Regions from separate parts of the Massilia scottii genome, predicted to be linked through region 1. Evidence: riboswitches for the same ligand, from Rfam matches in the RefSeq annotation. Region 1 holds a riboswitch; each other region holds the start of a gene.
The links. A riboswitch is a leader RNA that binds a small molecule or an ion and turns the genes downstream of it on or off. The one in region 1 is predicted to bind cobalamin.

Region 1 (7,385 bases):
ACGCCGCGGCCCCCGCCAGCGCGCCCAGCACGGCGCCGTAGCGATGCCTTGTGATGTGGCGCACCAGTGCGAAGACCAGAAATTGTGGCTGGAACAGCGGCGCGGCGAGCAGCAGCAGCGCCACGCCGGTGGCCGCGCCGACCTGCGCATACAGCCCGAGCGCGATGCCGAACCAGGCGAAAGCGGCCGCCGTGTAGGCAAGCGTCATGAGGTAGGCACGCCGTAGCGTCGCCGCCAGCGTGGGGCTGGTGTCCAGCGTGCGCAGCCACGGCACCAGCAGCACGAAACCGAGCAGCCAGGCAGCGCCGCCGAGCGCGTACAGCGCCACCATGGCGCCACTGGCGAGGATGCCCCCCGCGGTGCGTATTGTCGGGTTGGAAAATAGGGTCATGGAGTTCAGCGGCCAGGCCGTGTCTGTGCGATTGCCGGGGGGATGACGATACGCCGGATCGGCAAGCCGGGCGGCGCCAGTTCGGGCGGAACGATACCGTTCTTGGGCATGGCGACGGGCTTGCCGGCGGCGTCCAGCAATTGAAAGTCGGGCGCGAACATCAGCACCGCTTCGATGCGCTGGCCGTCATCGGTGGCCTGGTGATGGCGCACATAGCCCTTCGGTAAAACAAAGTCCTCGGGCACCGCCAGCCCGACCAGCGGCGGGCTGGTTCCCGGCGGCGAAAAGGCGCCCAGGCCGGAGTGGATGCCGCGCTCGTGCAGACGTTCGATGACCTCGGCCATGCTGGGATTCTCGCCCCGCGCAACGTAGCTTTTGAGGTCGGGCGTGGGGTCGGCGTCGCCCTCGGGTGCGCGCGCTTGCTCCTTGCGCGCGATAGTGTCCGGCGCGCCGGGCACGGTGGCCGCGACCGGGGCCTGGGCCGGTGCCTTTGCCTGCGCAGGCAGCGGCGCCGGCGTGGCGGCGACGTCGGTCGCGGGGCGCGATGGCATCCACAGCAGCGTCAGCATGACGCCGGCGGCGATACAGAGCAGCACCGCGATGACAATGCGGCCCCGGGATGGGCCCCAGGCATGGCCAGCAGCGCTCTTCTCGCTGCTGGCCGCTGCCGGCGTGGAACGCGGAGGCGTATCCAAGGATCGGCGCCTGGCCGTTACGGAGTGGCCGGATTGTAGGTCGATACCGCCCAGCCGATGCGCTCGTGGCCGTACTGATTCCAGATCGGGCTCTTGCCGCCGCTAAACGTCGTGTAGCGTGGCGCGCCGCTGCCCGTGGTGCTGCCGAACAGGCCGGAACTGAAGGTGCTGCCGTTGTAGGTCGGGTGGGTGTCGTCCGACTGGATGTAATCGTAGCTGCTGCTTGACGACACGAAGTGGGTGTTGGCGTCGCGGATTGTCGAGCGCAGTGCCGTCGTGAGGCGGGTGACATAGCTCGCTTCGCTCTCGCCGCTCACATAGCGCAGCCCCTCGGCGTCGATCCGGCCGTCGCCGTTGCTATCGTAGTCGGCACCCATGTACTGGGCAAAGTTGTCCGCGCACTGGAAGCCCTTTTGCCGCGCGACGTCGCACATCATGAAGTTCATCCTCGCCAGGGCGGGCAGGAACTTGTCTTGCATTTTCACGGTGGCACCGGTAGCCGCATCCTTGCAGGTGCTTTGCACATCGTCCACCGCATAGCCCGGGTAGTGCAGGTTGGAGATCACCTTCAGCTTGACGCCGGCATAGGCGTTGGCATTGATGTAGTCCATCGCGGCCGTGACATACTTCTTGCAGCTGGCTTCCGCCGCTGTCAGTCCGCTGTAATTGCAGGTGCCGGTCTGGCTCTTGAAGCTGGCGCGCGCCTGCAAGCCATCGTTGCCGCACATCTCGAAGGTGACGACGCGAGTATTGCTGGCTTGCATGTACGAGCGCTCAGCCACGATTTTATTGTTGTACACGTCTTCGGCGATCGCACCGGACTTGGTGCGGCGCACGCTTTCGATGTCCGTGCCCCACTGCGCCGAGAGATATTCCGCGTTCACCGTTGGCGCCGCGTATTTGGCCGCGCTGGTGACGGAGCCGTTGAAACCCGCATAGATCGAGTCCCCGTAGGCGACGGAGCGGTACTTGGTGGTCGTGCCGGCCCGGTCGATGGTCCACGAGGCGTTCTGGTTGATTGTGCTGGCGGCTGCCTCTGAATACGAGACGAATAGTGCGAGTGCGGGTAGTAAAGTGCGCAAGGAACGACGAAAGCGAATGCTCATGTAGTGTCTCCTTTATTGTGGGTCCCAGCAGACAGGCTAACCATGTCAGCAAGCCTGAGCTCGGTGTTCGTACTGTATTTCAAATACGAACAACAGTGCTAATTAAGCATTCGTGTTGTACATAAAATATCAAAAATGTGTGAATTTGTTGTAAATGTGTAGTGCCGTCACCCGACGTCGCCCATGACCCGCACAGCGCTGGCCTGCGCCGCTGCGGCCTGTGTGCCGGCGTCAGCGCGGCAATAGGGTGACAAATGTGCTTTGTCGAATGTAAAATGCGCCCCAATACGTGAATGGTGCCCTCCCGCTTGTCGGCCGGAGGGTGAAACGGGAAGCCGGTGACGCGCGAGATTTTCATTTCGCGCCAGTCCGGCGCAGCCCCCGCTGCTGTAAGCCTGACGACTTTGATCGAACGCCACTGTGCATCGCATGGGAAGGCAAGACCAGGGAAGGATGAAGGCGAGCCAGAAGACCGGCCAGTCACGATGCATGCGCAACACCCGGGGTGAGGTGTTGCCTGTTATTTGTTCGCCGTTTTTTCTTTTTGCTAATGCAATCGCACGCCAATGGCGTACGCGTATCCGTTCGCCATTGGCGCATGGCGCGTGCCGTGGCGGCTGCGTGCGCCTTCGCGAACTTCATCGCCGGGGATCCGGTCATTTACTATGTCAGACGCTTCCATGATGCATTCCAGCCAAACTTGTTCTACCCCCATCCGCCCCATCGTCGCCGCCGTCGCACTGTTGTGCGGGTCCGCTGCCTGGGCCGAGCCAACCACGGTGATGCCGACTGTGACCATTCAGGCCGCGGCCGAGGAGGAGGGCCTGGGGCTGAAGCGCCGGAACGCCACGGCCAGCCGGCTCGATCTGACGACGCAGGACATGCCTGCCAGCGTCGAGTCGCTCGGCGCGGCGAGCATCGAGGCGCGCGGCGATGTGCAGCTCAAGGATGCCGTCACCCGCACCACGGGCCTGACCGACATCAGCTCGCCCGGCAACGGCATCGGCTACGCGGCGCGCGGTTTCAGCGGCAACAGCGCCATCGCCATCCTGGAAAACGGCCAGCGCCCGCAGGTGGGCTCGGGCACGGCCACCTATCCGTCCGATCCGTGGGGGTATGAGTACATCGAGGTGCTGCGCGGCCCTGGTTCGGTGATCCACGGCAGCGGTACCACCGGCGCCACCATCAATGCCGTGCGCAAGGCGCCGGCAGGCGCCGCCTCGCTCGAAGCGATGGCCGGCATCGGCGGCGGGCGCGCGTTGCGCGCCGGCGTCGGCGTCACCGGTGCGCTGGGGGAGAGCGGCGCATTCCGTGTCGACGCCTATGCCGACCGCAGCGACGGGCTGATCGAGCGGGGCAAGGCGCGCCACGGCAAGGTACTCACCAGCCTGGCCTATGCCTTGACGCCCGCCATCGACCTTGCCATGCAGCTCGACCATCTGGAACAGAAACCGCAGCGCTACTTCGGCACACCGCTGATCAATGGCGGGCTCGCGCGCGCACTGCGCAAGCAGAACTACAACGTGGGCGACGCCGACATCGGCTTTGACGACGACAAGGCGCTGGTCCGCCTGAGCTGGCGCGTCTCGCCGGCTCTCACCGTCACCGACGAGCTCGTGCATATGAAAGCGCGCCGCCACTGGCGCAATGCCGAGACCTATTATTACAACCCGCAAGCGGAGATGGTCGAGCGCAGCAATTACATCGCCATCGGCCATGATCAGGAACAAACCGGCAACCGCCTCGAAGCGCGCTGGAATGCCGGGGCCAACCGGATCGTTGCCGGATGGGAAGCTGCCACGATCAATTTCACCCACACCAACAACGCGCCGTACGGCGGTGCCTCCAGCGTGGCGCCCACGGGGTTCAATCCGGGCCGGTTCGACAGCCCGGACGCCTTGCGCCCGAATTTCACAACCCATACCCGCAGCAATGCGCTGTATGCCGAAGATTCCCATGCGCTCAGTGCGCGGCTGCTGCTGCTGGCGGGCCTGCGCCATGACCGTTACAAGGTCGGGCGCGTCAGCCTGCTGGGGGCGGCCGGCTTTACCTCGACGCTACAGTCGACCGCCGTGCGGCTGGGCCTGACCTGGAAACTCGGGGACGACACCTCCCTGTACGGCCAGCTCAGCAGCGGCAGCGATCCGGTCACCAGCCTGCTGTCGCTGAACCTGGCCAACAGCGGCTACAAGCTGACCCGCTCGCGCCAGGCGGAAACCGGCCTGAAACAGTCGCTGGCCGGCGGCAAGGCGCAGTGGACCGCGGCGCTGTACCGCATTCGCAAGGATGACATCATCACGCGCGACCCGTCCAACCCGGCCTTGTCGGTCCAGGGCGGTGCGCAATCGTCGCAGGGGGCGGAGTTGAGCGTCAGCGTGGCCCTCGCGCCGGCATGGCGCCTGGAGGCGAATGGCGTCTACACCGACGCCGCCTTCGATCGGCTGATCGACAGCGGCAACGCGTCGCGCGCCGGCAAGCGTCCCGCCGGGGCGCCGAAGTCCTCGGCCAATCTCTGGCTCGGTTACCGCGCCGGCGGCTGGCGCGCCGGCACCGGTGCGCGCTACGTCGGGCAGCGCTTCATCGACAATGGCAACACGCAGTCGCTGGCGGCCTATACAACGCTGGATGCCACCCTGGGCTGGCAGCTCAGCCGCCATGTGCTGGTACAGCTGAACTTGCGCAACCTCACCGACAAACTGTACGCCAGTACCTCGTACGGCGCCAGCCAGTACCTGCTGGGAGAGCGGCGCCATGCCGAACTGACCGTCCAGTGGCGCTACTGACCGGCCATGGCGCCTGGCTCAAACGCTGCCGGTGCGCTCGATGACGAGGATGCGCGCCTGTCCGCATGGGTGCGCGCTGTGCGCGTCGCCTTCGGCGGCGTAAAAGATATCGCCGGCGCGCAGGTGCGCCACCAGCTCGCGGCCATCTTCACGGTAGTGCATCGCCACTTCGCCATCGAGTACCGCGAACACTTCGTCGCCGTCGTTGACATGCCAGGGGTAGGGCTGGTCGGTCCAGTGCAGGCGCACGGTGGCGTCCTGCATGACGGCGATCAGCTGCGCCTCCCAGGCGCGCGCGCCGGTGTAATCCTTGCCGCGTACGATCTTCATCGCGTGCTCCTCATCCCTGGTTCCAGTCGTAATCCATCTGGCGCGCGGTGCGCTCGGCCAGTTCGCGCCCCGCGAGCCGTTCGACCAGGTGCAGCGACATGTCGATGCCGGCCGAAATGCCGCCGGAGGTGACGATGGCGCCGTTGTCGATCCAGCGCCGCTCCGCCAGGACCCGCACCTGCGGGAACGCGGCGCGCAGATCGGCCACGTCTTCCCAGTGGGTGGTCGCCTCCCGGTCGTCGAGCAGGCCGGCCTGCGCCAGCAGGAAGGCGCCGGTGCAGACCGATGCGGTCAGTTCCGACGCCCTGGCGGTGGCGGCGATCCAGGCAATCACGTCCGGATTCGACATTTCGGCCGTGACCACGCCGCCGGGCACGATCAGCACATCGATGTCGCCTGCGCCGGCAAAATCGGCTTCCGGCAGCACGCCCAGGCCGGCCCGGGCGCGCAGCATCGCCGTGGTGGCGCCGACCGTGCGCACCCGGAACGGCGGCGCGGCGTGCGGCATCGTCCTGGCGGCCACGCGCGTGGCGCAGGTGAACACTTCGTAGGGACCGGCGAAATCGAGTACTTCAACGTCGTCATACACATAGATGCCGATGGTGCGTGTCATATTGCCTCCGTTAGTAACAGGTCCATCATGTCACGACGACGATTGACATAAATGACATTGATGGTGGAATATCTGCCATATGAAGATGACCGATATCTGGCTGCTGGTGTTCCCCGGCTTCGTACTCCTGGACGCGACCGGCCCCGCCCAGGTCTTTGGCAGCGCCAACGACGAGGCGCGCGATGCGGGCCTGCCGCAGCCTTACCGGATCCGCATGATCGCGCCCGGCGGCGGTCCGCTGGCCTCGGCGTGCGGCGTGACAGTGCTGACCGCGCCGCTGCCGGCGGCGGGGCGCAAGCTGGCCGGCTCGACCTTGATCGTCTCCGGTGGACGCGGCATGGAGGAAGCGGACGGCGCGCACGACCCGGCCATGGTGCGCTGGGTGGCACGCGCGGCCGGCCGGGTGGGGCGCTGCTGCGCGGTGTGTACCGGCGCCTTCGTGCTGGCGCACGCCGGCCTGCTCGACGGCCGCCGCGCCGTGACGCACTGGCGCGACGCGGCCTCGCTGCAGGCGCAATTTCCCGCCATCGATGTGCATGATGACGCGATCTATATCAAGGATGGTCCGGTGTACACCTCGGCCGGCATCGCCGCCGGCATTGACCTGGCGCTCAGCCTGGTGGCGGAAGACCGGGGGCACGCCGCCGGCCTGGCGGTGGCGAAGCGGATGGTGGTGTTCTTCAAACGGCCGGGCGGCCAGCGCCAGTTCAGTTCCCAGCTGTTGGCGCAGGCCGATCCGCAGGACGTGCATGCCCGGCTGATTGCCTGGCTCAGGCCGCGCCTGCGGCAGCAGATCGACGTCGACCAGATGGCGGCCGCGTGTGCGCTGTCGGTGCGGACCCTGCACCGCCGGCTGCGACAGGCGGCCGACCTGTCGCCGGCGCAGCTGCTGCTGCGGCTGCGCATGGAGGCGGCCTGCGGCCTGCTCGAACGCCCCGGCATGACGGTCAAGCGCGCCGCCAGCCAGAGCGGCTTCGGCAACGAGTACAATCTGCGCCGCGCCTTCGCCGCCCAGCTGGGCGTGGTGCCGAGCGACTACCAGGCGCGCTTCGGTTGAACATTGACGCCATGGCGGCATGCGCCATGGTCAGCCTCATGTCTCTAAGAAACCTCTTGCTTATATCTTATCGCTCCGCGTTATAGGTCCCGCATCAGAAAATTGCCGATGCGGCACCGATTTGTGCAACATTAAATTCATATAAGCAATTTTCGGAACTGTTGGTATTTATGCTACTATTCGGCAATGCGAACGGTCGACTCTGGGCCTTCTTCCTTCTGCGTAGGAGTGCGGCGATACTTGTTTAATTCATTGTATGGAGAACGCATGAGTTTGCAGGATCTGGTCGGCGACCGTCAGCATGACCGCTTGTTGCGTTTATCTTTTCGAAATGAGGATGGTCCATCCTCCCAACTTCTCGTCAACCGCGTCGAGGTATCCGACGCGCTTTCGCGTCCGTTCGAGTTCAC
Region 2 (7,385 bases), on a different contig from region 1:
CCACGCGGTCCGGCACCGGTTCGTATTCGACCGCGTCGCCCTGTAACCCGGCGGCGCGCGACTTGAACGAGACCGGCGCGGTGATGATGCGCCCGTCGAACTCCGGCAGCACCACGTTCATGGCCGTGTCGAGCGGATTAAGCCCGCGCGCGGACTGCTCCCACTGCGGCAGGGTCATGCCGCTGGTGATGGCCTGCAGTACCGGCACGTTCAGCGTTTCCAGTACGCCGACCGACCATCCGGCAGGCGTGGGACCACCCGGCGTAATCTCGCCCATCGCGAACGAGGTGGTGTTGATCAGCACATCGATATGCACGCCGCGCGCGTCGCTGAAGTAGCGCAGCGCGTCGGGCAGTGCCCCTGCGCCGGCGCCGCTGCGCAGCGAGGCGGTAAACACCGGCAGCACGTTCATGCCGCGCTTTTCCAGCGCGTCCAGCAGCGCATCGATGAAGCGCGTGTTCCCGCTCATCCAGTGCGCGCGGTAGAACACGATGCCAGCACTTGGTGCGCCTGGTTTGCGCAGCGCGAGCCAGTCTTCGATGCCGGCGCCCTGCGCCAGGTCGGGATGATAAATGCCGTGTTCCGGCAGCGGCAGCGCGCTCTCGTAGCCAAAACCGGTCAGCAGCAGATGGTCGGACAAATAGCGCAGCAACTGCGCCAGGTTGCCGCTGCCGCCGCAATGGAAGTAGTTCAGCGTCTGTTGCAGCACGTCGGGAGCGACGGTCGATACCGCCGCCAGCTCGGGATCGGGCTCGCCTGTGCCGCTGATGGCAATCAGGTGCTGGGCGTGGCGGCGCGCGTGGCTTACCAGGTCGGCAAAACCGGGCACGCTGCCGAGACGGCCCAGCACGCGCAGGATGATGATGCGCGCGCCCTGCACCTCGCGCGAAAGCAGCGCCGTGGCGCCGCCGTCGGCGTCGAGCCCCTGCAGGCTCACGCCCGCCACCGCGCCGAACTCCGGCGGCAACTGGCTCACTGCGTGGTGCAGGACAGTCAGGTCGTTCGATGCGTGGGTAAGCAGCGCGATGTGCGCCGGGCCTTGAGGAAAATCAGGTGATGTCATGGTCCGCCACAATTGTGTCGCCTTCGCCGATGCGATGGAAAATCAGGTCGGTCACTTCGGCGCCGCCGATCAGGTGCTCGGCGACGATGCGCCCTGCTGCCGCTTCGTCGACGCGCCGGTACCACACGCCTTCCGGGTACACCACCACGATCGGCCCTTCATTACGGCATGCGACCATGCAGTGCGTGCGGGTGCGCTTGACGCAGAGGTCCGGATGGGCGTCGATCTCGCGCCCCATGTGCTCGAACACGGCCTGCGCCTGCACGCCGTTTTCGGTGCAGCGCGGGCCGACGCACATGAACACGTGCCGGTCATGGGTACGCATCGGTCAGCCGAATTTCTTGTAGAAATAGCCCGCCAGCGCGCCCATGGCCACCCAGAAGGCGGCATTGGCCAGCAAGGTCGCGTACAGGAAGCTCAGCGCCAGCTCGGGCGGTGCGCTGCTCGAATGGACCTTCGGCTGGGGCGAACCGACCAGATGCGGCACGAACAGCAGCAAGGCGCCGGCGATCCTGAGCGGCCAGTTCTTGGCGAAGACCAGCAGCGCCAGCCCGCCCGCGCTGGCCATGACGGTGGCGGTCCACCACAACTGGCGCGCCAGCAGCGGCGCCGCGACGGTACCCGGCAGCTCGGGCGGCAGGCCGACCGAGGGCGCCACGAAAAAGACCGTGTAGCCGGCCGCGCCCCACAGCACGCCCGCGCGCCAGCCGCTTGCGCCGCCATGCAGGCTGATGGCCGCTGCCAGCAGCAGCGCGAAGCCGACGCCGGCGCTGATGTTGGCCACCGCCGTGTAGAAGGTGCGCTCGGCGCCGTCGTCCGGCTGCCAGCCGCCGTGTTCATGGGCGCCCTCATCCGCGTGTTCGTGCGGCGTGGCGTCGGCGTGGCTGTGCGGTGCGGCCTGCTCCAGTGCCTTCGGCGCGGCGCTCTCGAACACCTCGGCCTGCAAGATAATGGGTGCCACTTGCAGCTGCTGCACGCCGGTCAGCAGCAGGCCGGCCAGGATGCCGGCCGCCGCTGCGCTGGCGATGATGCGGTTGAAGGTGCCCAGGCTTGCCGCGGGCGCGGTGCGGATCAGTGGCATGGGAAGCCGGCCGAGTGGCGGCTGTCGTGCGCCGCGTTGTGCAGCGCTTCCATCGAGGCGAAACCGGCACCGTACAGCAGCACGATGCCAAGGCTGGCGGCGCACATGGCCTGCACAATGCGCTCCTTGATGGAGACAAACGGGACTTGTTCATCGGCGGTGGTGATGAAGCTACGGATCGGCGACATGGCATTCCTTCCTAAAGCATTTCGCATAAAGCCAGGCAAATGCAGACGCGCGCGTCTTGCCCTGTCCGGCAACCGGGGCTTGTACGGGGAGAAGGAACGTGAGATGGGGTGCGGAACGCAGCGATCCACCTGGATCGCCCTCCGCGATACAAACGACTTACCGCTTCGGCTGGTTTCCGGGCTGGCGAGTGGCGGGGCAAAAAACCCTTCCCGGATATGCGCCTTCCCATGCTGACTAGGCACAGTGGCTTGATGCACATCCTTGACTCGCTTACCGTTGCGGGGGCAGCGCCGGCTTTGCCCCCCTTGAGAGGTCGCACCGGCTTCCCATTTAATCCGGCAAACGATCGTTTGCCAGAACCAGAAGCTTGACTACCGGCGAAGTATAGGTCTGGACTATATAAATTGCAAGGTTGCGCGGGCCGGCGTGTGCGCAGCGGACGAATTTACCAGTCGCGCCATTGTTCGGTGATGTCTTCGTCGGCTTCCAGGCCCGCATCCTTGGCAACCAGGTAGATGATGTCGCACAGGCTTTCGCGCTCTTCGGTCTCGATCACGCTGCAGCGTTCATCAAACGCATTGAGGGCAAGGACGACGCGTTCGACTTCTTTCATGATCGCGGCGGGGGCTGCAGGTTGGGGGAGCTTTTCCACGGCAGCGGCATAAGTGTCGAGGATTCCGGCGCACTCGTCGATCTCGGCCTGGCCGTACGGAGCCTCGCTCTCCGGGTCTTCGGCGCAGCGCCCCATGTAAGCAGCCATCCCGCCGAGAAGGCGGGCGCGGATCGAAGCGATGCTGGGATTGGGTGGCATGGCGTGGCACTCCTTCAAAATTCAGGGGTGCCAATGTAGCACGAAGCCGCGCTACCTTACTCGCTGAATTCGATATCCATCTGATTGCCGTCGTAGCAGAAGGTCATCTGCTCGCCTTCTTCATCGCGGATCTCCAGCACGCCGCCGGCTTCGACGAAGGGCCCGAGCGTGTCGAACAGGCGAATCAGCCAGTTGGTGATGATGTCGATGTCGCCGCCGTCGATCAGCAGCGCGCCTTCCTGGCGCTGGCTGGTGAAGCCGATCGATTCAAGGAATGCCGGAAAGTCGCGTTCGGCGCGCGCGCGTTCGGCGAAGAAGGAGTCGCAGCCTTCGAACGATGTGCGAATCGCGTTAAACGCCTCCGGTTGCCTAGCGTTCCTGATAACGATGCTGGCATCGTAGATCCATGCTGCAGTACTCACTTGCACTCCCATTTCGTCAGAACGGCTGTCGCGGTCGTGCGCAGCCAGGATCGTATTTCCTGTCGACAGTTTTACATGCCGTTCAAGAACTGTCAAAGCGCCGATGACGAGCGTTGTTTTCGGAGCGTGGCGAGGCGTTCGATGGCGGCCGCGTTACCTTGCGCGGCGGACAACGTCAACCAGTCGATCGCCTCCGGCATGCCAGGCGCGCTATCATCGCCGCCATCGAGGAACAGGTCGGCCAGACCGTATTGCGCGGCCGCCTTCCAATACGAGTGGATCGATTGGACCGGGTCGCGCGGGCCGACGATGACGTCTCCCAGCGCTTCATACTCGGGGTCTTCCATCAGGTCCAATCGAACGCTCAAATCAGGGATAAACAAACGATTTGACCAGTGTCAGCTCACCCGGCGCGCGCAGCGGCACGCGAACCACTTCCTGGCGCTCGTTCGGTGAATTTTCATTGGTGATGATGGCTACCTGCGCCACCGTCAGGATGCCGACTTCCTGGCCGGCCCCGTAGTAGTTCACGTAGACGTGGTAGTTCCCTTTCGGCGGCGCGGCGCTGGAAAAGATCTCCGGCCCGTACCCGGTGGTGACGTCGACATCAAGCGCGCCGCCGTTGGGCATGACGCGGTTGCCGTACCACGAGTGGCCGCCGTCGGGGGCGACCACGTGCAGGTCGACATCCGTGCCGGGACTGTCCCACGACAGCACTACGCGCACGCGCGACTGGGTCTTGCCGGCGTACGAATCGAGGAACTGGCTGCGGCTGCGCGCCTTGCCGTCGGGCGAGCGCACTTCCACGCTGTTCGAGCCGCGCCCGAAGGCGTAAGGCCGCGCGAAGCTGCCGTCTTCCTGGACCGCCATCGGCATCGCCACGCCGTTCACCACCAGCGTGGCCGGCTTGTCCTTGCCCTTGGCGGCGATGCGTCCGCGGATTTCGGCCGTCGGGCTCTGCCCGTCCTGCACGCTGACCGACGCCGCCGGATAATTCACGTCCTGCGTGTACGCTTCCTTGGCACCCTTCGAATTGCGCCAGCCGCTGTTGGGCGAATCGATCTTCACCTGTGCCAGGGCGGCAGTGGACAGCAGCAGTGCGGGTATCAACAATATTTTCATGATCAGCTTCGTATTATTCATTGACTCGCTTCGAGGCGAGTATCGACAAGGCGCCGTGCCAGCCGCTCAACGAGGGCTTCATCCTGCCCGCGCGGGTGATTGCGCAGACCCAGATGCAGGAACTCGTGCGCCAGGGTGATGCGGTCTTCACGGCTGGCCAGACCGCGCACATAAATGCGGTTGCGCGACTGCTCCGAATACGGCGTGCCGCGCGCCAGATGGCATACCGCCGGCAGCTCAAGCGGCGTTTCATAGCCCGCTTCCTTGCGCAGTACGCGTTCCCACCGCGGCAGTTCGCGCGCCAGCCACGCTTCGGCGCCTGGCAGGCGCACGCACTGCTGCGAGTCGCCGCCGGAGAGCGTGGTCAGGTCGGCGCGCGGATAGGCCGACGCCAGGATCGCGTCGAAGCGCATCCCCTGCCCCGCCTGGGCCACGGCCTGGCTCCACGCCATCGTATCTTTCGAGGCCGTATCGGCGTGATAGCGCACATTCACGCCGGACAGCACCAGCTGGTCGGTCCAGTTGGCGATGGCGCGCGCGTCCACGCTGGCCGGCTGCGGACTGACGCGCTGCGTCGCGCTGCTGTCGGCAATACGCTGGCAGCCCTCGGCCCACTGCGCGTTCTGCTGCAGATAGGTGCGCGCCGCCACCGCCAGCGCCTTGGCCGCCTCCGGCGCCGCCGTGCCGCCTTCGCGGTCGATCACGCGCGCCACGTAGTCGTTGACACCGAAACGCCCCGTCAGCCGCGTGCGGCCCTCAGGATCACGCGCCAGCACCATGTCCCCCTGGCTGAAGAACGCCAGGCTGCGGCCGTTCTCGAAACGCACCTGGTAAGGACCGTTCAACAATCCCGGCACGGCGGCGACCCGCCCGGCAGCCACGCTCCTGATCGGATAGCGCGCGAAATAGTCGACCACCACGCAGCCCGCGTCAGCGCGCGGCGCCGCCGCCGGCAAGGTGCTGGCCAGTCGCGGCGCCCACTTTTCCAGAATGCGGCTGCTGGTGTCGGCGCCGCCGAACCAGAGCGGCGTGCCGTCGGCCAGCCAGCCGGCCGCGCCACCCAGGCGCTCGGTGGTGCGCTGCGGATGGTGCCACGAATAGGTCTTCACGCGCAGGCGGCTGCCGAACCAGCTGGCGGTATTAACCCCGCGTGCCCCCAGCACCACATGCAGCAGCGCCGATTCGGCCTGCGCCCGGCTGGCGGCCGGAATGCCGGCCAGCGCCACCATCAGGCTGCGCAGGCTGACCAGGCGTTCGGGCGTCAGGTGCGAGGGATCGGCAAGCCAGCCGTATTCGCCTGCGGGAGCGCGTCCCAGCCGCTCGGTCCAGTACTGCTGCCACGGCCGGCGCGTGAGCATCAGGCGCGCGGGCGAGAAGAACAGGCCGCACGACTGCGCCAGCGCCAGATCGCGCCCGATGCTTTTGCCGGCGGTGCAGCAATACACTTCCTCGTTCTTTTGACCGCCGCAGGTGTAGTCCGGTGTAGCGACTTTTTTGTCGATCGCGTACACATACACGAACAGCTTCCACAGGCTGCCCAGCGGAACCTGGCGCGCGCCGTCGAAGGCGGCGCGGCGGCTGGCGCCGTTCTCGTCGAGCTGCAGCGCCGTCAACTGGCCGTCGCGCCACCATGCCACGTCGAGCGTGGCGGCCTGCGCCAGCGGCGCACACATCGCCAGCGCCAACGCCCAGCAGCTTGACAGTCGTGGCGCCATTACTCGACCTGCAGCGCGCGCATGGTCTTGCCCTCGCCTTCCAGCGCCTTGTTTTCAGGCTGGTACATGCGGTAGTAGCGCGCGGGCGGCAGCACGTAACTGCCTTTTTGCGCGAACCGCAGCAGGTGGCGAATCTTGAGCGGTTCGGCCAGCGGTTCGACCGGCACCACGTAGCCTTCGCGCCGCGACTCATGGCGCGCGCCTTCCAGCGGTTCCTTCTTCGCACCGGCGAGCGTCATGCCCCAGGTGGTGGCTTCAACCGAGGCGCCGGGCGGCAGCGCCACTTCCAGCAAACCGTAGCGATATTTGGCGCCGGCGGCGGGCGTGAGCGTGATTTCATCCATGTACAACGCGTCGGTGCGCAGGACCTCGCCGTTCTTGACCGGCACCGGCGTGAAGTCCTTATCCTTCTGCTCCATGCGCATCAGGCGCCGTTCGATCCGCACCGGCAGCGAATGCACTTCGGCGGCGCGGCTTTCGTACTGGATGATGGCGACGGTATTGGCCGGCGGCGCTTCGGCCAGTTGCAACTGGGTCGGCACGCCCTTGGCCGGCTGCCAGCGGAACAGGGCCTGCCCCAGCGGGCTGGCGCCCTTCTGCCAGGTTCCCGCCAGGGTGATGCCGGCGTCTTTCGCCGCCGGCGGGCCGCCCAGCTTCTTCTGCACCCACACCAGGGTCAGTGCGCGGTCCAAAGTCGCCATGTCGGCGCGTACCGAGCCCAGGACGGCATCGGCCTGGCTGGCCGGCAGCTGCCCGCCCAGCATCAGCAAGGCTTGCGCCAGCGGCGCCGGATTGGCGCGCAGCGTGGTCCAGGCGGCGCCGATCTGCTCCTGCAGTTCGGGCGCCATGGCCACGCCATCGTTGGCGGCGATCACCGACAGCAGCGCCAGCGTCAGCGCCTGCGAGTTGCCGCTTTCCGCAGTGAGCAGCATGCTGCTGGTCGGCGCCAGCGCGGCCGGCTTGGCGTCGAGCTTCGTTTTTG
Region 3 (7,385 bases), on a different contig from region 1:
TTCGTGATACACGCAGGCCGCATCCTCCGATTCGGCCGCGCCCAGCGCCACCATCAGCGGCAGCAGATGCTCTTCGCGCGGGTGCGCGTTGCGCGCATACGGCGCCTGGCCCCAGTGCAGCAGGGCGGTGGTGCGCTCCGACGGCGGCAGCTTGAGCACCATCTGCAGCCAGTCGTCGAACTGGTGCGAGGCGAGCCGGCCTTCCGGCCCGAACTGGTGCAGGTTATGGTAGCTCAGGCCACTGCCGATAATGAGCACCCCTTCATCGCGCAGCGGCGCCAGCGCGCGCCCGATCTTCACGTGCGTGAGCGGATCGAAGCCGTGCAGGAGCGACAGCTGCACTACCGGCACATCGGCCTGCGGGTAGATCGGATACAGCATCGAAAACGTCCCGTGATCGAAGCCGCGCTGCGGATCGAGCGACACCGCGTGGCCGTCCGCGGCCAGCAGGGCGGCGGCGCGTTGCGCCAGTTGCGGCGAGCCTGGCGCAGGGTATTTGATCTGGTAGGTATGGGCCGGAAAGCCGCCGTAATCGTAAATCATCGGCGGCTGCGCGCTGGACGACAGCATCAGCTCCTTTTCTTCCCAGTGACCGGAAACGACCAGCACCGCGGCCGGCTTGACGTCGCCGATCTGGCGCCGGATGTCGACCAGCGACGCTTCCAGCACGTCGTAGGTCTCGCCGTACTGCTCCTTCATGAAGGGCCACGGCCCGCCCCCGTGGGAGACGAAATAGGTCGGCAGGCGATGGTTCATGGCGGCGCTCCAAACGGTGAATTAGCTATTCAATATAGGGGCGCGCACGGGCTTTATCAAGATGCGCGGGCACGCACCAGGTCGATCAGCGCGAACAGGCGCGCGCTGCGCATCCAGCCGATGGTGACGACGGCCGCCTGCGTCAGCAGCAGGGCACCCGTAAAACCCAGGACACCGACGCCCGCCGTGTTCACGCGCAGCAGCGACAGCAGGCCGGCCAGGCCGAGGCCAACGAGGCTGATGACGATGTACGTGCCAAGCGCAGCCACCGGGTGGCGCGCCAGCAGCATGCAGCCCGACCACCACGCTGCAAGAGCGGAGCGTTGGCGCACATCGTTCGCCAGGATGGCGCGGCCGGCGTCGAGCGAGGCGGTGACAAGGCCGATGAGCAGCACCATGAGCGCCTGCGCCAGCATCATCGGCAGCGCCGTCTCGCCGGTCGTGACGACCTTGCCGGCGTACGTGGATGCGGCGTCGACCGCGCTTATGCCGGCCATGAAGGCCGCGCCGAGCGGCACCGCGCCCCACGCCAGCATGCGCAGCATGGGCGCATAGTACGCCAGGCCGCCGCGCGTGAGGGCCGCAAAGCCGGGTGGCTGCGGCGCGCGCGCCGCCGTCGCCACCATGCCGGACAGCAGCGGCGAAATGAGCAGCGTGACGCCCAGCGCGATGCTGCCGGCCTGGGTGAATACCGCCTGATGGCGCCCGTACACGTCCAGCAGATCGCTGACGGCGGTCATGTCGAGCGCGCGTGCCAGCGCCGCCGCGTGTACCGAATAATCGAGGTTCGACGACAGCAGATGCCACGCCGGCAGCGCCATGATCAGCGTCGGCACCAGCATCCACAGGGCCCACAGCAGCAGCAGGCGCCATTGCAGCGCCGCGCGCGCCGCTCGCGGCACTGCTGCAATCGAAAAGGCAGGGGAGGCGCTCATTACACGGTCGCAATCAGGGAAAAGAGGATGCTGAACATCGCCGCCAGGTCGCCGGCCCAGCGGCGCGCGGCGCTGCCGTCCGCCTCCAGCGTGCGGCTGTCATCGAGTTTGCTGGCGTCGAGGTAGTGCAGGCGGCTCGGGTCGAGTTCGGCCGATACCGCCTTGACCGGCTTGACCCAGCTGAAGGTGCGCGCGCGCTGCTGGTCGTCCCACGCCACGGTTTCACTGCTGCCGTCGGCGAATTTGACCACCACGGTTTGCGCGACCGGGGCGCCGCGCCGCTCCAGGGTGACGCTGGTGCGCCACGCGCCCGCGCCGCCGGCCTTGGCCGACGCCTCTGCCTCGCTCGCGAAGCGCGCAATGCGGTCGTCCACGCTGGCCGTGCCGTACACCTGCTGCGCGAACGCGGCGTGGACGGCGGCGCGCTGCCCGCTCACCTCGGCCAGCGTCTCGCGCAGATCGGCGATGCTCGGATGGCGGAACTTCCAGCGCCGGTAGTATTCCTTGAAGGCGCGCCCGGTCGCCTCCTTGCCGATGCGTGCCTCCAGGTCGCGCAGCACGGTGGCGCTGCGTACGTACACCGGGCCAATGCCCTGCTTGCGCATGTGGGCGTTCTGTCCGAGCGGTTCCGCCGCTTCGGCGGGCGCGGTGTCATAACGCTCGACGTCGAAGCCCTTGAACCCCGGCGCGATGCCCAGCGCCGCGAGCAGCGGCGGCCCGAGATAGGCGTCCTTGCCGGTGTCGCGCAGCATGCGATGGTTCCAGAATTCGTTCAGGCCTTCGTCGAGCATCGGTTCTTCAGTCTCGTTCGACGCCAGGATGCCGTGGAAGTAACTGTGGCCGACTTCGTGGATCGTGACGAGATCGAGGTCGAAGGCGGCGGCCGTGCGCGGCACCACCTTGTCGTAACCGTTGACGGTGATGAAGGTCGGGTACTCCATGGCGCCGGCGTTGTCGGCGTTCAGCGGCGGGATCACAATGGTCAGCGTCTTGTACGGATACGGTCCGAGCGTCGTCGAAAAATAGGTCAGCGCCTCGGTGGCCGCTTTCAGCGCCGGCGCGGCGCTGGCCGCGCGGTCGGGCGGGAACAGTACCGACAGCGCAACCTGCGGGCTGCCCGGCGCGCTCCAGGTACCGCGCAGGGGCGGCGCCGTGCGATTGTCGGCGGTCCAGGCGAAATCGTGGACGTCGCCCTGCACGTAGTGGTGCGTCAGCATGCCGCCCTGTTCCACCGGTGGCCCCTGCAGTTCGCCGGTGGCGCCCACGGTGTAGCCCTTGGGCGCGGTGAGCTTGACATCGAAGCGGCCGAAGTCGGCGTAGAACTCGGTCTCGTGGTGATATTCGTGCACGTTCCAGCGCGCCCTGGCGGCGCCGCGTTCGCCAGGCAGTTCCAGCACCCCGATCTTGGGGAACCACTGGCCCACCAGGTGAAAGCTGCCGACATGGCCGGTACTGGCCACCACGCGCGGCAATTGGGTCAGGAAGGTGATATCGAAGCTGGTGGAAGCGCCTGGCGCCACCGGCGCCGGCAGGTCGAAGCGCACCACCGTCTCGTCGGTGGCGGGGCCGTTGTCGGGGTGGACGAACGACCAGTCGACCCTGGCACCGCCCTGGGTCACGCTGCGCAGGGTGATATGGCCCCATTCGCCGGGGGCGATGGTGGCGTTGTAGCCGGATTCGCGCTGCTCGGTGAAGAAGGTGCTGCCGGCGCTTTTGAAGGCGTTCATGTACAGGTGCAGGTAGACGCTGCGCACGGTCTCCTTGCTGCGGTTGCGCCAGGTGAGTTTCTGCTTGCCGTCGACCGTGTGCGCTACCGGGTCGAGCGTCGCTTCGATCCGGTAGTCGACCACGCGGTCCGACAGGGTCGCTTCGCTGCCGCTGCGCGGCCCGCCCCACGCGTCCGGGGAGCTCGGCACGCTCACCGCGCTGGCCGAGGGCATGGCGAAGCCGATGCCGACGTCGGTCACCGGTTCCGGAATCGGCGTGATGGTGATGTCGGCCTGCGCCATCAGCTCGGCCCCCGCGACGGCGGCTGCCGCCAGCAGGAGCGCCCTCTGGGCCATGGTTCGGGTACGCGCTTGCATGCATTCTCCTGCGCCGCCGGGCGCTTCGATTGGTAACAGGTCTGGCTGGTGGGCAGCCGGCCGCACAGCATGCCACAACGCCCGCCGGGCCGCGGTCCGGATGGCGACTCCGATTATAATGGCGCAGTTTTGGTGCCCGCCCGCGTCTTCACGCCGGCAGTTAAACGGGAAACACGCAGTGTGCTGCCCCCGCAACGGTACTGCAAGCCGTCGTTACTGACGTCGTGCGAGCCCGGATACCGGCCAAAACAGGTGGACATGATGCCGCGCAGCGCGCCTCTGTCCGTGCAATCCGGCTTGCGGGGACGCAGGCCCGGACTCTATTTTCTGAAGACGACATCATGATTTCTGCAGTATCGCCGCGCCGTGCGCTCTCCGCCAGGCCGCTCGCGCTGGTTTCCGCCCTGTCCCTGTGTTTCATGTCCAGCGCCGCGCTGGCCGCCGATGGCCAGGCCCAGGCCCAGGCCCAGACCCTGCCCGCCGTGACCGTGACCGGCGCCCGCTTTGCCAGCGACCCGGCGCTGGCCCCGATCGGCGCGACCGTCATCAGCGCCGACGACATCCGCCGCGCCGGCGCGGCCGACGTCAACCAGGCCATCCGCCAGATCGGCGGCGTGTACGGCCGCCAGAGCCTGGACGGCTCGCCCGATTTCAGCCTCGACCTGCGCGGCTTCGGCACCAACAGCAGCCAGAACATGGTGGTCACCCTGGACGGCGTGCGCATGTCCGAAAGTGAATTGAGCAATGCGACCCTGTCGTCGATCCCGATCGAGACCGTCGAGCGCATCGAAATCATCCGCGGCGGCGCCAGCGTGCTGTATGGCGAAGGCGCCACCGGCGGCGTGATCCACATCGTCACGCGCCGTCCCGAGGCCAATGGCGGGCGCGGCATGCTGCGCGCCGAAACCGGTCAGTTCAACCTGCGCGACCTGCGCGCCGCCGTGGCCCGGTCATGGAACGGGTTCGCGCTCGACGCCTCGGTCGGCAGCCAGCGCACCGACAATTACCGCGACCATAACAGCTTCGAGCTCGATACCTTCAGCGGCGGCGCCCAGTGGGCATACCAGGGTGGCCGCACCGGCCTGCGCTACGACCGTGCGCGCCAGGAATCGGAATTGCCGGGCGCCCTGAGCATGCAACAGTTCCGCGACAACCCGCGCCAGGCCAGCACGCCAGACGATGTGGGCTCGCTCGATTCGGACCGCCTGACCGCGTTCGTGGAGCAGCGCGTCGGCAGCGTCGACCTGGCCGCCGAACTGTCGCGCCGCGAGCGCACGGTCCGTTCCACCTATTTCTACACCTTCGAGGGCGTGCGCGCAGCCTCGAAGTCGACCTACGACAGCGCCCAGACCCAGTTCTCGCCGCGCCTGCGCCACCTTGCGCACATGGGCGGCATGCTCAATGAGCTGGTGGCCGGCGTGGACCTTGTGAAGTGGTCGCGCGTGACCGATTCGGACTACTCGAACGCCGACGCCACGCAAAAATCGCGGGCGCTGTACGTGCGCGATGAACTCAAGTTCGGCGGCGCGCACAAAGCCCGCGTGGCCGTTGGCGCGCGCCGCGAACGGTTCGAGAAGGATGCCACCGACGCGCGCGCCTTCGCCGCACCGTATGCCAGCAAGACCACCCTCAACGCCTGGGAAGTGCAGGGCAGCGCCAACGTCATGCCGATGGTAGAACTGTACGCCAAGGCCGGGCGCAGCTACCGCGTGGCCAACGTCGACGAGAACGGCTACCGTTCCTCGTCCGCCGTGCTGGCGCCGCAAACCTCGCGCGACCTGGAACTGGGCGTCGCATACGGCGATGCGGCCATGGGCGCAAACGCGCGCGTGTTCCGCCATCAGTTGCGCAACGAGATTTTCTACGACCCGACCGTGAACGGCGGCTACGGCGCCAACACCAACCTCGATCCGACCGGGCGCAAGGGCGTGGAGCTCGATGTCCACGCCAGCATCGCGCGCGACTGGCGCGTGAGCGGCAACTGGCAGCACGTGCTGGCGCGCTTCACCGGCGGCCCGAACGCCGGGCGCGAGATGGTGCTGGTACCGAAGAACGTGGTCTCGGCGCGCCTGGCCTGGGTGCCGGGCAATGGCCACAGCGCCGACATCGGCGCCCAGTGGGCCGGCAGCCAGCGCTTCGGCGCCGACTTCGCCAACACCTGCGGCGTGCGCATGGCATCAAGCACCACCTTCGACGCGCGTTACGCGCTCCAAGTCGGCGCCTGGGAATTCGCGGTGGCGGGCCTGAACCTGGCCGACAAGCGCTACACCAGCAATGCGTACGGCTGCAACAGCGGCATTTATCCGAGCGACGCTCGCCAGGTGAAGGTCTCGGCGCGCTACGACTTCTGATGCGCAAGCGCCTCGTCTTCGCCGCGCTGGCCCTGTGGGCCGGCCTGGCCGGCGCCGCCATCACGGTGGTGGACGACGCCGGCCGGCGCGTGGTGCTGGCCGCGCCGGCGCAGCGCATCGTGTCGATGGCGCCGCACGTCACCGAGCTGCTGTTCGCGGCCGGCGGCGGGGCGCGCATCGTCGGGGCGATGAGCTACAGCGACTATCCGCCGGCCGCCCGAACCATCCCCCTCGTCGGCGACAACAGCCAGATCGACATGGAACGGGTGCTGGCGCTGAAACCCGACCTGCTGGTGGTCTGGCAGAGCGGGAACACGGCGCGCCAGCTGGAGCAGCTGCGCCAGCTCGGCATTCCGATGTTTTACAGCGAGCCGGCGCGGATGGACCAGGTGGCCGGCAGCATGCTGCGTTTCGGCCAACTGCTCGGCACCGGGACGGTGGCGCAGGCGGCAGCCGCCGCGTTCCGCGCCCGCATCGCGGCGCTCGAGGCGCGCTACGGCAAGCGGCCGCCGGTCAAGGTGTTTTACCAGGTGTGGGAAAAGCCGCTGTACACCCTCAATGGCCAGCATGTCGCCAGCGATGCCATCCGCCTGTGCGGCGGCGAGAATATTTTCGCCGCGCTGGCGGTCAAGGCGCCTTCGGTCGGCGTCGAGGCGGTGTTGCAGGCCAATCCGGAAGCGATCGTCGGCAGCGCGCCGTACGACGCCTCCGAACAGGGTTTGGCGATCTGGGCGCCGTATACAACCCTGCTGGCGGTGCAAAAGGGCAATCTGTTCACCCTGGACGGCGAATTGCTGACCCGGGCCGGACCGCGCCTGCCCGACGGCGCCGCCATCCTGTGCGAAAAACTTGAACTGGCGCGTCAACGGCGCAGGTAGGGCTGCGTTAACACGGTGACTGCGCACGGTGACTGCGCACGGGGTTGCGCAGCGTGACGGTGCCTGTAGCGGGAACGCATATGCAACGCAATGTAAAATGCGGGTTCCTGGACTGAGACCTGCCGCAAAAAGTGGTAATCTCGCGATCGTCGTCTCAACTTAACATGAAGGATATTTATGCGTTTCCTGCGTATTGCTCTGGCCGTGGCCAGTCTGGCCGTCAGCACGGCGTTCGCGTCGCCCCTTGACCCGAAAGAGGGCGCCGAGTATGTCACGCTGGCAAGTCCGCAGCCGACCAAGTCGGTCGGTAAGAAAATCGAAGTCATCGAGTTTTTCATGTACCACTGCCCGGCTTGCAATGCGTTCGAACCGCACCTGGCC
Region 4 (7,385 bases), on a different contig from region 1:
ATTCACAGGCCAATTGTGCCGCACTTTGCCGCATTGTGCCGACACACGCTGGTCTCCCGGAAACGACGCAGCCTGAGTGTGCTATCTTAGCGCGGAATTTTCTTGACACTTTCTTATCTATCCACGATGCGCCTCCCTGACATACTTTCCACCCACGACCCATTGCTGGCCAGCGAACTGACCCAAGCGATCGACAACAAGACCAAGCCGCTGGGCAGCCTGGGCGCGCTCGAAACGCTGGCCCGGCAGATTGGCCTGATCCAGCAAACGACCAGGGCCGCGCTGCACAAGCCGGCCATCCTGGTGTTCGCGGCCGATCACGGCGTGGTGGCCGAAGGCATCTCGGCCTATCCGCAAAGCGTCACCTGGCAGATGGTCGAAAATTTCCTCTCCAAGGGCGCGGCCATCAACGTGTTCGCGCGCCAGAACGGCTGCGCGCTGCAGATCATCGACGCCGGCGTGAACCACGATTTCGGCAAGCGCGTGGCCCTGATGGACTGCAAGGTCGGACGCGGCACCGCCAACTTTGCCCAGAAGCCGGCCATGAGCTGGGCCGAATGCGCCGCCGCCCTGGCGCACGGCATGCGCATTGTCGGCAACCTGGAGGGCAACGTGATCGGCTTCGGCGAAATGGGGATCGGGAACACCACCGCCGCCGCCGCGCTGATGCACAAGCTGACCGGCGTGCCGGTGCTTGACTGCGTCGGCGCCGGCACCGGTTTGTCGCCCGAAGGCGTGCTGCACAAGCAAAACGTGATCGAGGCGGCGGTCGCCCTGCATGGCGAGATGAGCGAGCCGCTCGACATCCTGGCCACCTTCGGCGGCTTCGAGATCGCCATGATCGTTGGCGCCATGCTCAAGGCGGCCGAACGGCGCATGGTGCTGCTGATCGACGGCTTCATCGTCAGCAGCGCGCTGCTGGTGGCGGCGCGCATGCAGCCGGCCATCCTCGACTACTGCGTATTTTCGCACTGCTCGGACGAAGCGGGCCACGCGCGCATGCTCGAACACCTCAAGGCCAGGCCGCTGCTCAACCTCGGCCTGCGCCTGGGCGAAGGCACCGGTTGCGCCCTGGCGCTGCCGCTGCTGCACGCGGCCGTCAACTTCCTCGGCGAGATGGCCACCTTCCAGTCGGCGCGCGTCAGCGGCCAGTCGGCGTAAGTACACACCATGGCCAGCATCGTCCACCAGTGCCGGCTGTTCTTCATCGCGCTGCAATTCTTCACCCGCATGCCGATTCCGGGCTGGGTCGGATTCGACCCGTCCTGGCTGCACCACGCGTCGCGCTATTTTCCGCTGGTCGGCGTGGTGGTGGCGGCGGTGGCCGCGGCGGTGTATGCCGGCGCGTCATTGCTATGGCCGGCCCCGGTGGCGGTGCTGCTGTCGACGGCGGCGGCGATCTACCTGACCGGCGCCTTCCACGAGGACGGCCTGGCCGACATGTGCGACGGCTTCGGCGGCGGCTTGAGCACCGAGCGGGTGCTGGAGATCATGAAGGACTCGCGCATCGGCACCTACGGCGCGGTCGGCATGGGGCTGACGGTGGCGCTCAAGTGCGCGCTGCTGTCGTTTCTGTCCGTGCCCGCCGCTATCGCCGCGCTGTTCATCGCCCATCCTTTGTCGCGCCTGGCCGCGGTGAGCCTGATCTGGGAAATGGAATATGCGCGCGCCGATGGCAAGGCCAAGCCGATGGCCCAGCATATGAGCAACCGGGAATTCGGCATCGCCTGCGCCTGCGCCGGCGTGCCTGCACTGGCGCTGGCCACGGCCGGCATGCTGCCCTGGCTTGCGCTGCTCGCTAGCGTGACCGGGGCCGCGCTGGCGGCGTGGTGGCTGGGCGCCAAGTGCCTGCGCCGCATCGGCGGCTATACCGGCGACTGCCTGGGCGCCGTGCAGCAGGTGGCCGAAGTGGTCATCTACCTGGCGCTGCTGGCGTTTTTCCATCACGGCCTGTGGGGCTGAGAATGCGCCTGTACCTGGTACGCCACCTGGCGCCGCAGGTAGCATCCGGCGTGTGCTACGGGCGCACCGACCTGGCTGTCGATCCTGATTCGCAGGCGCTGGCCCTGCCCGCCCTGCGCGCCACCCTGCCCGCCGGCGCGCCGGTGTTTTCCAGCCCGCTGCGGCGCTGTGCCATACTGGCTGCGGCAATCGGCGGCGCGGCGGTGCGGTATGACGCGCGCCTGGCCGAACTCGATTTCGGCGACTGGGAAATGCGCCGCTGGGACGACATCGACCGTGCCGGCATCGATGCCTGGGCCGCCGACATGGCCTGCTACCGCCCCGGCGGCGGCGAAAGCGTGGTCGATATGGCGCGGCGCGTGTCCGCGTTTTATGCCGACTGCATGCGCGCGCAAGCGCCCTGCGCCATCGTCATCTGCCACGCCGGCACCATCCGCCTGCTGTCGGCGCGCGCACGCGGCCTGGGTCCCGAGGCCATGGCGCTGGAAGCGGCGCAGCATCCCCACGCCATCGCCTACGGCGGGACCGTCATCATCGACTGTGTATAATTATCGGGTTTTGGTGCCCGCGCCCATGTCCATGAGCGCAGTTAAACTGGGAAACACGAAGCCTGCAACAGGCCAACGTGTGCTGCCCCCGCAACGGTAAGCAAATGTCGCTGACATGGCGACGAGCCGCCTCGAACGACCACTGTGCATTTGGCATGGGAAGGTGAGACGGCCGCATTTGCCAGCCCGGATACCGGCCAGGACAGGTGGGAACGTGCAGGATTTGCGCGTTCCTTTTCAATCTGGCCAACGGGGACGTCGGCCGGTTGCTCGCAATCGCACTCACTGAAGATTTGTCATGACCTTTCCTGTTGTACGCCACGCGGCCCTGACGTCGCTCGCGCTAGCTTTTACCTCCCCTTATGCCCTGGCCGACAGCGCCGCCGATACGGCCGTTGCCGCCGTCATCATCACCGCCACGCGCGCGCCGCAGCCATCCAGCGACGTGCTGAGCGACCATGTGCTGATCAGCGCCACTGACATCGCCCGCTCGGGCGCAAGCAGCGTGGTCGAACTGCTGCAAAAGCAGCGCGGCATCGAGATCACGCGTAACGGCGGTCCGGGCACCGCATCGCAAGTGTTCATCCGCGGCGGCGACGCCAAGCAGACCGTGGTGCTGGTCGACGGCGTGCGCATTGGCTCGTCCACGATCGGCATCGCCAACTGGGCCACGCTGCCGCTGGCGAACGTCGACCGCATCGAAATCGTCTACGGCCCGCTGGCCACCATGTATGGCGCCGACGCCATCGGCGGCGTGGTGCAGATTTTCACCCGGCGCGGCGCCGGAGCGCCAAACGTCACGGCCGCCGTTGAAGCGGGCAGCGACAAGGCGCGCTCGATGGCGTTCGGCGTGGCCGGCGCCAGCGAAGGCGAGAACAGCATCAGCTACGCCTTCGGTGTGTCGAAGGACAAGGATGACGGCTTCTCGGCCACCAAACCGGGCAACTTCTCCTACAATCAGGACAACGACGGCTATGCGCGCGACAGCGCCACCGGCCAGCTGGGCATCGTGCTGGCCAAGGGCCACGAAGCGGGCCTGCTGTACCTGCACAGCCATCTCAAGTCGCAGTACGATGCGGGCGCAGGTCCCTTCGACGTGCGCAGCGTGCAGAACATGGACAACATCGCCGTGTACTCGAAACACGAGATCACGCGCAACTGGAAAGTCAGCCTGCAGGCATCCGAGGCCGACGACAAATCGGTCAACTTCACCAGTGCGACGAGCAGCAACCGTATCGACACGCGCCTGCACGCCTACAGCATGCAGAACGACATCGCCCTGGGCAGCGACCTGCTGCAACTGGTTCTGGAACGCCGGGTGGAAGACGTGTTCGCCGACACCACGCGCGCCTTGAACACCAGCCGCGCGACCAATTCCGTGGCTGCCGCCTACTCGCTCAAGCGCGGCAACCATCTGGCCAGCGCCAGCGCGCGGCGCGACGACAGCACCCAGTACGGCAACAAGATCACCGGCGGCGTGGGCTACGGCTACAAACTCACGCGCGCGCTGCGCGTGAACGCCAGCGCCGGAACCGGCTTTCGCGCACCGACCTTCAACGAACTGTATTACCCGGGTTACGGGGTCGACACCAACAAGCCCGAACAAGGCAAGAACGTCGAAGGCGGCGTGTATTACAACGATGGCACGCTTGAAGCCAGCGCGGTCTACTACCGCAACCGCCTGAAAGACCTCCTGGTCAACACCACCACATGTCCGGTCCAGCAGGATACGCATCCATACGGCTGCGCCTACAACGTCAACCGCGCCACTTTGGAAGGCATCAGCATCGGCGCACGCACCCGCATGGGCGCCTTCGACATGAGCGGCTCGCTCGACCTGCAGGACCCGCGCGACGACACCACCGGCAAAAACCTGCAGCGGCGCGCCAAGCGCCACGCCAAATTCGCCATCGAGTACACGGCCGGCACGCTGGTTGCCGGTGCGGGCGTGCAGCTGTCCGGCAAGCGCTTCGACGACCTGGCCAACCGCAACACGCTGCCCGGCTACGGGCTGGTGAACCTGTTTGCCGAGTATCGCTTTGCCCCCGACTGGTCGGCCGTGCTACGGTTGAGCAACGCCGCCGACAAACAGTACGACCTGGCGCGCACTTACGCCACCGCCGGCCGCCAGGTGTTTGCCGGCATCCGCTACGGCAGTAGATAGGAATCGCATGCATCCGTTCTTTCGCAACATGCGCCACCGGGCCAGCGTCGTCATCACGGCGCTCTCCTTGCTGGCATTGGCAAGCCTGGTGGTCGCCGGGATGGTCGGCTCGGTGCCGGTCCCGCTGGCGGAGATGCCGGGCGCGCTGATGGCGCTTGCGAAAGGCGATACCTCGACCCTGGCCGCCACCCTGCTCGACCTGCGCCTGTCGCGCGCGCTGGTCGCTTTCGTGACCGGCGGCGCGCTCGCGCTGGCTGGCGTGATGATGCAAGCCTTGCTGCGCAATCCCCTGGCCGAGCCGTATGTACTGGGCATCTCGGCCGGCGCCTCGGTCGGCGCGCTGGCCGCGCTGCTGTTCATGTGGGCCATGTGGATGGTCGACCTGGCTGCATTCGTGGGTGCGGTGGCCGTCTCGATGCTGCTGTATCTCTTGGCGCGGCGCGACTTGCGCGGCAATGCGGCGGCCGAAGGCGGCTCGTCCCTGCTGCTGCTGACCGGCGCGATTATCTCCACGTCCTGCATCGCGCTGGTGACCTTGATGCTCTCGATCGCGCCCGAAAGCCGCTTGCGCAGCATGATTTTCTGGATGATCGGCGACATCGCCGGTGCTCCCCTGCGCCCGCTGCCGTGGATCGTGCTGGCCGTGGGCCTGGCCTTCGCCCTGCGCAGCGCCCGGTCGCTGAACGTCCTGGCGCTGCACGCGGAAGCTGCCGCCACCCTGGGCATTCCCGTCAGCGCGCTGCGCAAGGGCCTGTTTTTCTGTTCCGGCATGCTGACCGCCAGCGCCGTCACCAGCGCCGGCAGCATCGGCTTCGTCGGCCTGATCGTGCCGCATGCCTGCCGTTTCGCCTGTGGCCCCGATCACCGCCTGCTGATCCCCGCAGCCACGCTGGCCGGCGGCGCCTTCCTGGTGCTGGCCGATACGCTGGCGCGCACCGTGCTCGCGCCGCAGCAGCTGCCGGTAGGCGTCATCACCGCGCTGATCGGCGCACCCGTCTTCCTGTATCAACTCCACCGGCTGAACCGCTCATGATGATCGAAGCGCGCCAACTACTTCTCACCGCCGGCAGCCGCACGCTGGCGGCAAACCTCGACTGGCAAGTGCGCAGCGGCGAATCGTGGTGCATCATCGGCCGCAATGGCGCCGGCAAAAGCACGCTGATGCGCACCCTGGCCGGCCTGCGCGAGCCCGATGGCGGCAGCATCGCCATCGGCGGGCGCGCGCTCAAGGACTGGCCGCTCGAAGAGCTGGCACGCCAGCGCGCCTTCTTGCCGCAGGCGCGCAGCGACGCCTTTGCCTATCGCGCCATCGAAACCGTGCTGGCGGCGCGCCATCCCTACCACGCCAACCGCTACTGGGAAGGCAGCGACGACTACACCATCGCGCACGCCGCCCTGGCATCGATGGAAGTGGCCGACCTGGCCGAACGCGACGTACGCACCCTGTCCGGCGGCGAACGCCAGCGCGTCGCGATTGCCGCCATGCTGGCGCAGGACACGCCTTTGCTGCTGCTGGACGAACCGGCCAATGCGCTCGACCTGGCGCACCAGCACAGCGTGATGCGCCTGCTGGCAAAGCTGTGCCGCGAGCAGGGCAAGACGGCCGTGATGATCGGCCACGACCTGAACCTGGCGCACCAGGCGTCGAGCCACGCGCTCTTGATGATGGGCGACGGCGAATGGCTGGCCGGCCCGGTCGACGAGGTGATGCAAGCGCCGGTCCTGAGCCGCTACCTGGGCCATCCGATTGAAGTCCTTCCCCACGGCGCCCGCCGTATTTTCATCCCTACCGAGGAATCCGCATGATCGACGACACCGCAAACAGCGAACTCAATGAACGCCACCGCGTCCGCATGGAACGCAAGAAGGCCATCATCGACCAGAAGATCGCCGAGGCGCAGAAGGAAATTGGCATCATCATTGTCAATACCGGCAACGGCAAGGGTAAAAGTTCGAGTGGCTTCGGCATGGTGGTGCGCGCGATGGGGCACGGCATGAAGGTGGCGGTGGTCCAGTTCATCAAGGGTGCGATGTCGACCGGCGAAGAAAAGTTCCTGCGCCGCTTTCCCGACGAAGTGAGCTTCCACGCCATGGGCGAAGGCTACACCTGGGACACCCAGAACCGCGAGCGCGACATCGAAAAGGCCGAGGAAGCCTGGGCGCTGGCCAAGGGCTTCCTGTCCGACCCAGCGATCGGCCTGGTGCTGTTCGACGAACTCAATATCGCGCTCAAGTACAAATACCTCGACGTCCACGCCGTCATCGCCGACCTGCTCGACCGGCCGGACATGCAGCACGTGGTCATCACCGGGCGCGGCGCGCCGGAGGAATTGATCGCGATTGCCGACACGGTGACCGACATGACGGTCGTCAAGCATGCATTCAAGGCCGGCATTGCGGCGCAGGCCGGGACGGAGTTCTGATGGCCGACCACGCAGACGTGCGCGTGCTGCTGGTGGCCGCCGTGTCGTCCGGCCAGGGCAAGACCACGGTGACGGCCGCCCTGGCGCGCGCGCTGGTACGGCGCGGCCAGCGCGTGCGCGTCTTCAAGTGCGGCCCGGATTTTATCGACCCCATGCTGCTGGAACGCGCCAGCGGCGCGCAAGTCGGATCGCTCGACCTGTGGATGGTCGGGCGCGAACAGTGCCGCAGCCAGCTGGCCGCAGCCGCGCTGGAAGCCGATGTGATCCTGATCGAAGGCGTCATGGGCC

Region 2: another riboswitch for cobalamin. It lies ahead of RBA41_RS07745 (CbtB domain-containing protein); the one in region 1 lies ahead of RBA41_RS03710 (TonB-dependent receptor).
Region 3: another riboswitch for cobalamin. It lies ahead of RBA41_RS18555 (TonB-dependent receptor); the one in region 1 lies ahead of RBA41_RS03710 (TonB-dependent receptor).
Region 4: another riboswitch for cobalamin. It lies ahead of RBA41_RS32300 (TonB-dependent receptor plug domain-containing protein); the one in region 1 lies ahead of RBA41_RS03710 (TonB-dependent receptor).

What each region holds. Positions count from the first base shown of each region.
Region 1 is NZ_JAVCWM010000002.1:365,159-372,543, forward strand. Features, by position in the region: gene lnt (apolipoprotein N-acyltransferase) at 1-391, opposite strand, end outside; gene RBA41_RS03700 (hypothetical protein) at 397-1,086, opposite strand; gene RBA41_RS03705 (SGNH/GDSL hydrolase family protein) at 1,104-2,192, opposite strand; cobalamin riboswitch at 2,470-2,687, shown strand; gene RBA41_RS03710 (TonB-dependent receptor) at 2,984-4,975, shown strand; gene RBA41_RS03715 (cupin domain-containing protein) at 4,994-5,305, opposite strand; gene RBA41_RS03720 (DJ-1/PfpI family protein) at 5,316-5,918, opposite strand; gene RBA41_RS03725 (GlxA family transcriptional regulator) at 5,998-6,975, shown strand; gene RBA41_RS03730 (hypothetical protein) at 7,243-7,385, shown strand, end outside.
Region 2 is NZ_JAVCWM010000004.1:383,255-390,639, forward strand. Features, by position in the region: gene RBA41_RS07730 (cobaltochelatase subunit CobN) at 1-1,063, opposite strand, end outside; gene RBA41_RS07735 ((2Fe-2S) ferredoxin domain-containing protein) at 1,050-1,388, opposite strand; gene RBA41_RS07740 (CbtA family protein) at 1,392-2,144, opposite strand; gene RBA41_RS07745 (CbtB domain-containing protein) at 2,135-2,332, opposite strand; cobalamin riboswitch at 2,483-2,712, opposite strand; gene RBA41_RS07750 (hypothetical protein) at 2,779-3,144, opposite strand; gene RBA41_RS07755 (hypothetical protein) at 3,201-3,566, opposite strand; gene RBA41_RS07760 (SEL1-like repeat protein) at 3,659-3,922, opposite strand; gene RBA41_RS07765 (YfaP family protein) at 3,936-4,688, opposite strand; gene RBA41_RS07770 (DUF2300 domain-containing protein) at 4,706-6,403, opposite strand; gene RBA41_RS07775 (alpha-2-macroglobulin family protein) at 6,403-7,385, opposite strand, start outside.
Region 3 is NZ_JAVCWM010000012.1:209,257-216,641, reverse strand. Features, by position in the region: gene RBA41_RS18570 (DODA-type extradiol aromatic ring-opening family dioxygenase) at 1-756, opposite strand, end outside; gene RBA41_RS18565 (hypothetical protein) at 813-1,691, opposite strand; gene RBA41_RS18560 (M1 family metallopeptidase) at 1,691-3,775, opposite strand; cobalamin riboswitch at 3,889-4,037, shown strand; gene RBA41_RS18555 (TonB-dependent receptor) at 4,117-6,126, shown strand; gene RBA41_RS18550 (cobalamin-binding protein) at 6,126-7,004, shown strand; gene RBA41_RS18545 (thiol:disulfide interchange protein DsbA/DsbL) at 7,182-7,385, shown strand, end outside.
Region 4 is NZ_JAVCWM010000044.1:14,551-21,935, reverse strand. Features, by position in the region: gene cobT (nicotinate-nucleotide--dimethylbenzimidazole phosphoribosyltransferase) at 127-1,161, shown strand; gene RBA41_RS32310 (adenosylcobinamide-GDP ribazoletransferase) at 1,171-1,962, shown strand; gene RBA41_RS32305 (histidine phosphatase family protein) at 1,965-2,510, shown strand; cobalamin riboswitch at 2,505-2,726, shown strand; gene RBA41_RS32300 (TonB-dependent receptor plug domain-containing protein) at 2,809-4,674, shown strand; gene RBA41_RS32295 (FecCD family ABC transporter permease) at 4,682-5,707, shown strand; gene RBA41_RS32290 (ABC transporter ATP-binding protein) at 5,707-6,480, shown strand; gene cobO (cob(I)yrinic acid a,c-diamide adenosyltransferase) at 6,477-7,097, shown strand; gene RBA41_RS32280 (cobyrinic acid a,c-diamide synthase CobB) at 7,097-7,385, shown strand, end outside.